One region of the Pseudochelatococcus lubricantis genome, then DNA from elsewhere that is predicted to be linked to it. Evidence: riboswitches for the same ligand, from Rfam matches in the RefSeq annotation. Region 1 holds a riboswitch; the other holds the start of a gene.

Region 1 (3,666 bases):
ACGAGTTCGTCGAAGCGCCGCGCCGTCAGTGCGCGTTCCGCCAGGCGGTCGATGTGGGCGATGGCAGCGCCGGCCGCTTCCTGAAAACACGCGCCAGCATATTCGCCGATCCACTCCCGGTAGGGATGGTCGGCGGCAGCGTCCACCGCCGGGGCGAGCCGCTTGCCGATTTCTGCATAGCCGATCACGCAGGGGGCGAGCGAGACATGCAGGTCGAGCAGGTCGCCCGAAAGGCCGCAATCGAGCACATAGCGCGTGTAGGCAACAGTTGCCTGATGCTCGGGCGCGGCTTCGAGCGCGGCGGGCGACAGGTTCCAGCGTTCGCACAGGCGCACGTGCAGCTTCATCTCGTCCATGATCACGTTGAGCGTGGTCTGCGCCGTGCGCATGTCCTCCAGCGACCGGCTCTTGTAGACCGCCAGCGCATAGGCGCGCGCGAACTGGATCAGGAACAGGTAATCCTGCACGAGATAGGCGCGGAACACCGCCTCCGGCAGGGTTCCCGCTTCCATCCTGCGGATGAAGGCGTGGTCGACATAGCGTGTCCAGTCTTCGCGGGCGGCTTCCTTCAGGCGCTCGAAAACAGTCATGTCAGTGTGCTCCTCAAACGTCATGGGCGGCGTCGAAGAACGCCAGTTCGAGCGCGACCGCGCGGCGGAAGAAATCGTGCGCCGTGTCGCTCGCCTGCGGTCCAACGCGGTCGAGTTCCCCGCGCAGGAAAGCCACGAAATCGCGGAAGAACGGATTGTCGTGCAGGGTCACCCATTCGGCGTGGACGAAGTTGTCCGGCAGCGGCTGCGGCGCGCGGGAGGCCCAGTCGAGATAGAGCCATTCCGCCACAACGAGCACGGCGAGCACCGCAGCATAGTCGCGCGTGCCTGCCGCCTCCCGCATCAGGGCCTTGAAGCCGGCAGTTGGCGCCGTGTCCGGCTCTTCCGCGCGGCGCGCCTCGCTCACGCCCAACGCCTCGAAGGCGCGCAGAAAATAGGTGTTCTCCTCGCCGGAGACCATGCCGGCGAAGCGGCCGAAGCGCAACCGCGCCTCGAAGCTGTCCGCGGTGGCGATCGCTGCGCCCAGAAGCGTCAGGAAGCTGTCGAGAAAACGGTGATCCTGGATCAGATAGCGCGCCATCACGCCATCGGGAACGGCGCCGTCGAACAGCTCCCGGACGAAGCGGTGCTGCACGGCCTGCGACCATGTGGCTTCGTTGGCGCGGCGCAGGATTTCGGTGAAGGTGTCGTCGCTCATCGTGTTGTTCCTTTTCTGGCGATCATGGCAAACTGTCTTCGGCAATGCCCGCGGCTCGCCGCGCGACGTCGGCCACGTCGCGGCTCAGCGGCAGGCTGGCGTCGTCGAGTTCATCGGGAGTGAACCACCGCGCTTCCAGCGCGTCATCCGCCGCGACGGGCTCACCCGCTATCCAGCGGCAAAGGACGGCGATCAGGATGAAGTGACGGCGAAGCCGGCCATCGGCCGCGCGGTCGAAGGCGTCGAGGGCGGTCAGCACGCGCCGCGCCTCTCCACGGACGCCGGTTTCTTCCAGCAGCTCGCGTACGGCTGCGTCCGCGATCGCTTCGCCTGCTTCGATTTTCCCGCCCGGGAATCCCCACAGGCCGGCGTCGGGAGGATTCGCCCGCCGCACAAGCAGCACCCGACCCTCGTGAAACACGACGGCGATGACCGCCGCGACGGGACCGCGTGCCCGGCCGTCCGGAGAAGGGGCGGGGTTTTCCGTGTTTTCTGCTGTATTCATGGCGGCCTCGCATGGGAGGCCGGCGAAGGAGTGAGGCTAACAGACCCGTCCCTTCGCCGGCATGACCCGGATCAGGTTCAAAGGGTCACTGCGCTGCGCGTTATCGACGGATTCCGGGCCAGCAGTATCTCAGCCCCTTGTCGGGGCACCCCTCGGTAGCGGCCTTCATAACACAAAGCCGGGGCGCGGGCAGCGATATTTGCGCTGTCGGTTAACGTTCCGTTCCGGTGGCTTCGTCCGGCTCGTCCTCGCGCCGTTCCGCGTCTCCGAGGACCAGCGACAGCTGCGCGTCGACGATCTCGACGAGATCGACCGGCGGGTGCTTGGTCATGAACCTGTTCCACAGCAGACCGGTGACAACGGGGGCAACGAGGAGCTGGGGAAAGCGGCGGATAGCGTCCAGCCGGGGTGTGCTTCCGTCCTCCATCAGCTTCGAGATGCGCTGCAGGATCGGCTCCAGAACCGCCTGGATGTAGATATCCACAAGTTGCGGGAAGTGATGTCCTTCTGTCAGGGCGACGAGCGCGACGCCCGCCCTGCCGGAATTCTGCAAATCCGCCACGGCCCCGAGCATGAAGGCACGGAAGGCTTCGACTGGGGAGGCGTCTGTTCCGCTCTTTCCGTCCCGGTCTCCTTCCGGCGGCAGCAGCGTCTCGTGCACGACGCCTGCGAAGAGGTCTTCCTTGCTCCTGAAATACAGGTAGAGCGTGCCCTTGGCGACGCCGGCCCGCTCGGCCACCGAAGAAAGCCGCGCGTTCGCGAAACCTCTCTCGGTGAACTCGTCCACGGCCGCCCGCAGGATGGCGGCGCGCTTCACCTGCTTTTTAAGGCGCATACGGTCGGATGCGGGTTTCACCGCTTCGGGTTCCGCCGGTGCGGATGTTTCCGGAGCGTCGGGGCGTTGCTGGTCTGTCATGAGCTGTTCCGTCACAGGCGGATAGTGGCATGAAACAAAATGACCTGCCAGTCATTTTATCATTGAAAAATGACTGGCAGGTCATTATCGTGTTCACAGGTATCGGGAATCCTTCGACATGAAGCACGGAACCCTCATCATCCTGCTTATCGCCGCCGCTCTGGCCGGCGGCGGGGCGTATTACTGGGATAGCCGGCAACCCCGGGGGCAGGTGCTGACGCTCGGCGGCAACGTCGACATCCGCGAGGTCAACCTGTCGTTCCGGGTCGCCGGGCGCGTCGACCGTGTGGAGGTGGACGAGGGCGACCGTGTCGTCGCCGGGCAGGTCGTCGCGCGGATTGACCCCGAGCCGCTCCGGCAGGCGCTGGCGCAGGCGGATGGTGCGCTCGCCGCCGCGCAGGCGAACGAGGCGCTTCTGAAGGCGGGTACGCGCGCCGAGGACATCGCGAGGCTCGGGGCGCAGGCGGAAGGCCTTCGCGCCGCTGCGGCCAACGCGCAGACGACGTTCGAGCGCCAGCGGACATTGCAGACGACGAACATAAGCTCCCGGCAGGCGCTCGACAACGCGCGCGCGGCGCGCGATCAGGCCAATGCCGGGCTTGAAGCCGCGCAGCAGGCCTACCTCGCCGCACGCAACGGCGCCCGCCCGGAGGAACTGGCGCAGGCGGCGGCGCAGCGGCAGGCGGCGCAGGCGCAGCGCGATGCGGCGGACCTGCAGCTGCACGACGCGACACTGGCGTCGCCGAGCGCTGGAACCGTCCTGACGCGCGCCGTCGAGCCCGGTACCATGGTTGCCGCCGGCACGACGGTCGTCACGCTCTCGCTGGATCGCCCGGTGCGCGTGCGTGCCTACGCACGGGAGCCCGATCTCGGCCGCGTTGCGCCGGGTACGAAGGTGCTCGTCTATACGGATGCCCGTCCCGGCGAGCCCTACGCCGGCACGGTCGGCTTCGTCTCGCCGCGGGCGGAGTTCACGCCGAAGCAGGTGGAGACGCAG
Region 2 (3,666 bases), on a different contig from region 1:
GGAGCAGTATCTCGCCTTCATCGAGGCCGCCCGCCAGTTGCGCCTTGAACTCGCCGCCGACTATCTGGTGATGGCGGCGTGGCTCGCCTTCCTGAAATCCCGCCTGCTTCTGCCCGCGCCCGCGCCGGCGGAGGAGCCGGTGGCGGAGGATCTGGCCACCGTGCTGGCGCTGCGTCTGCGGCGGCTGGAGGCGATCCGCCGCGCTGCGCAACAGCTCGCCGGACGGCCGCGCCTCGGGCGCGATGTGCTGGCGCGCGGCGCGCCGGAGGAAATGGCGATCGTCCCGCGCGCGAAGTGGAACGTTTCCCTGTTCGAACTGCTGCGGGCCTATACGGACAACCGGCAGCGGATGGTCAACGCCCGCGTCACCTTGCAGAAGCGGACGGTGTGGTCGCTGGCGGAGGCGCGCGAGGCCTTGCAGCGCCTCGTCGGCGGGGCGATCGAATGGACGATGCTCGACCCATGGCTCGAAAGCTACATGGCGACGCCCGCCATGCGCGCCACGGTGCGCGCGTCCGCCCTCTCGGCGATGCTGGAGATGGTGCGCGAGGGCCACGTCGACATCCGGCAGGACGCGCCGTTTGCCCCCCTCATGCTGCGCCGGCGTGCCGGCGCGCCACACAGCGGGGACCCGGACACGGTGCGGGAGGTGGCATGACGGACCACGGCAACAGCGCTGCCGAAGCGCGCGCGCTGCGCGTGGTCGAGGCGATCCTGTTCGCCTCGCGCGAACCCGTGGCGGAGGAGGAGCTTGCCGCGCGCATCCCCGGCGATGCCGATCTCGCGCGCATCCTCGCGCGGCTTGAAGCCGACTACGCAGGGCGCGGCGTCACTCTCGCGCGGGTGGCGGGCAAGTGGGCGTTCCGCACTGCGCCCGATCTAGCGCCTTCGCTGGTGCGGGAGGTGGAAGAGCCACGCCGGCTTTCCCGCGCGGCGCTTGAGGTGCTGGCGATCATTGCCTATCACCAGCCTGTGACACGGGCGGAGATCGAGGAAATCCGTGGCGTCGCCACCTCGCGCGGCACGCTCGACACCTTGATGGAAACGGGCTGGATCAGGCTGCGCGGCCGCCGCCGCACGCCCGGGCGCCCCGTGACCTACGGCACCACGCCGGAATTTCTCTCCCACTTCGGCCTTGCCTCCATCGACGAACTGCCCGGCCTTGAGGACCTCAGGGGCGCGGGCTTCCTCGACGGGCGCCTGCCGCGCAGCTTCTCGGTGCCGTCGCCCAGCGACGATGACGCGCTGCGCGACGACGAGGATGCGCTTGAGGACGGCGCGGCGACCTGAGGCTCCTCGCCGCACCCTGCTTCTTGCGCGATTCCACTTGCCAAAGTCGGCAAAAGATACGATGTTCCAACCATAGGCACTGGGGTGCCGCGCATCGGGCGCGGCTGAGATAATACCCATCGAACCTGTCTGGGTCATTCCAGCGTAGGGAGGCGCCGTTGGTTACGCAGTCGTCTGACTCCATTATTATTGTCGGTGCCGGTGTCATCGGGCTGTCGGTCGCGTGGCGACTGGCCGGCCGTGGGGCGCACGTCACCGTTTTCGACAAGGGCAAGGCCGGCAGCGGCGCGAGCCATGCGGCGGCGGGCATGCTCGCCGCCTGCACCGAGCTTGAGCCGGGCGAGGATTGGCTTCTGCCCCTCAACCGCGAGAGCCAGCGCCTGTGGCCGGGCTTCGCCGCCGAACTCGAAACCGCGACCGGCCTGTCGGTCGGTCTTCGCGGCGAGGGCACGCTGCATGTGGCGCTCAATGCCGACGAGCAAGCGCGGCTTCGCCACCACTTCGCGCTGCAGGAAAAGGCCGGCCTGCCCGTTGAATGGCTGCCGGCTGGCGAGGTGCGCGCGCGAGAGCCGCTGCTGGCGAGCACCAGCGGCGCGGTCTGGAGCCCGGAGGACCATCAGGTCGACAACCGCAAACTCGCCGCTGCCCTGCGTGCCGCGGCAATCGGCGCCGGCGTGGACCTGCGCGAGGATGCGGCGGTGGAGCGCATCGTCATCGAAAACGGCCGCGCGGCGGGTGTCGAAGTCGGCGGCGAGCGCCACGCGGCATCCACCGTCGTGCTCGCGGCGGGCGCATGGTCGCGCAGTATCGGCGGACTCACGCCGGACATTCGCCCGCCCGTGCGGCCCATCAAGGGGCAGATGCTGGCGGTTGGCATGGATGCAGGTAACCCGCTGATTCGCCACGTGGTCTGGGCATCCGGCGTCTACCTCGTGCCCCGTATCGACGGGCGGCTCATCGTCGGCGCGACGGCGGAGGAGCGTGGCTTCGACGACAGGCTGACGGCGGGCGGCATCCTCTCGCTGCTGCAGAACGCCTGGCGCGCGCTGCCCGGCATCGAGGAACTGCCGCTGATCGAGACGTGGGCGGGCTTCCGGCCCGGCAGCCGCGACGACGCGCCCATCCTGGGGCCAGGGCCGGTCGCGGGCCTCGTCTACGCCACGGGCCATCACCGCAACGGCATCCTGCTCACGCCGGTGACGGCCGACATCGTCTCGCGCTTCATTCTGGACGGCGAGCACGATCCGCTGGCGGCGCCCTTCGCGCTGGAACGTTTTCATGCCCATGCGGCATAAGCTGAAAAGATCGAACCGGGATCGGGAAAATGAGTGAAATTCAGGTGCGTGTAAACGGCAGAAGCGAGCAGGTCGGCGACGCGACGCTGGCGGCGCTTCTCGCCCGGCACGACATCGGCCTCGACACGCGCGGCGTGGCGGTGGCGCTGAACGGCGCGGTGCTGCCGCGCGACAGGTGGATGCTGACGGCGCTGCACGCCGACGACCGCATCGAGATCGTGCAGGCAAGGCAGGGCGGCTGATATCATGGCAACGGACATTCACGACGACCCGCTGGTTATCGCCGGGCGCACGTTCACATCGCGCCTGTTCCTCGGCACGGCGGGCTATCCCAACCAGAAGGCGATGCTGGACGCGGTGAAGGCAAGCGGCACCGAGATGACCACGGCCTCCATCCGCCGCATCGACCTGACAGGTGCGGCCGAGAGCCTCGTCGACGTGCTCGCCGGCGCGGTGCATTTCCTGCCCAACACGGCGGGTTGCCAGACTGCGCGCGATGCCGTGCTGACGGCGGAACTCGCGCGCGAGGCGCTTGGCACCAACTGGGTGAAGGTGGAGGTAATCGGCGACCGCGAACTGCTGTATCCGGACGTCGAGGAACTGCTGCGCGCCACCGCCGAACTCGTCGACAAGGGCTTCGTGGTGCTGCCCTATTGCACGGACGACCCCATCGCCTGCAGGAAGCTGGCGGACGCGGGCGCGGCCGCCGTGATGCCGCTCGGCTCGCCGATCGGATCGGGCCTCGGCATCTCCAACCCGCACATGATCGAGATGATCTGCGCGCGGAGCGCCGTGCCGGTGGTGCTGGACGCCGGCATCGGCACGGCCTCCGACGCCGCGCTCGCCATGGAACTCGGCTGCTCGGCGGTGCTGCTGAACACGGCGGTGTCCAAGGCCAACGATCCCGTGCGCATGGCCATGGCGATGCGGCACGCGGTGGCCGGCGGCAGGCTGGCGCATCTCGCCGGGCGGATTCCCCGGCGCCGCAACGCGGAGGCATCGAGCCCGCAGCTCGGCCTGATCGAATCGTGAACCGGCGGCTTCCAGCGCCGTCCGTCCTCATCGTCACCGACAGGCGTCA

The links. A riboswitch is a leader RNA that binds a small molecule or an ion and turns the genes downstream of it on or off. The one in region 1 is predicted to bind thiamine pyrophosphate.
Region 2: linked by a shared signal. The riboswitch ahead of thiO (glycine oxidase ThiO) and the one ahead of ACFFJ7_RS15810 (NUDIX hydrolase) in region 1 are both predicted to bind thiamine pyrophosphate.

What each region holds. Positions count from the first base shown of each region.
Region 1 is NZ_JBHLXC010000012.1:48,260-51,925, reverse strand. Features, by position in the region: gene tenA (thiaminase II) at 1-590, opposite strand, end outside; gene ACFFJ7_RS15815 (TenA family protein) at 604-1,248, opposite strand; gene ACFFJ7_RS15810 (NUDIX hydrolase) at 1,271-1,753, opposite strand; TPP riboswitch at 1,785-1,916, opposite strand; gene ACFFJ7_RS15805 (TetR/AcrR family transcriptional regulator) at 1,965-2,669, opposite strand; gene hlyD (secretion protein HlyD) at 2,788-3,666, shown strand, end outside.
Region 2 is NZ_JBHLXC010000002.1:1,096,209-1,099,874, forward strand. Features, by position in the region: gene ACFFJ7_RS07750 (segregation and condensation protein A) at 1-658, shown strand, start outside; gene scpB (SMC-Scp complex subunit ScpB) at 655-1,290, shown strand; TPP riboswitch at 1,361-1,459, shown strand; gene thiO (glycine oxidase ThiO) at 1,449-2,585, shown strand; gene thiS (sulfur carrier protein ThiS) at 2,615-2,827, shown strand; gene ACFFJ7_RS07770 (thiazole synthase) at 2,832-3,617, shown strand; gene ACFFJ7_RS07775 (thiamine phosphate synthase) at 3,614-3,666, shown strand, end outside.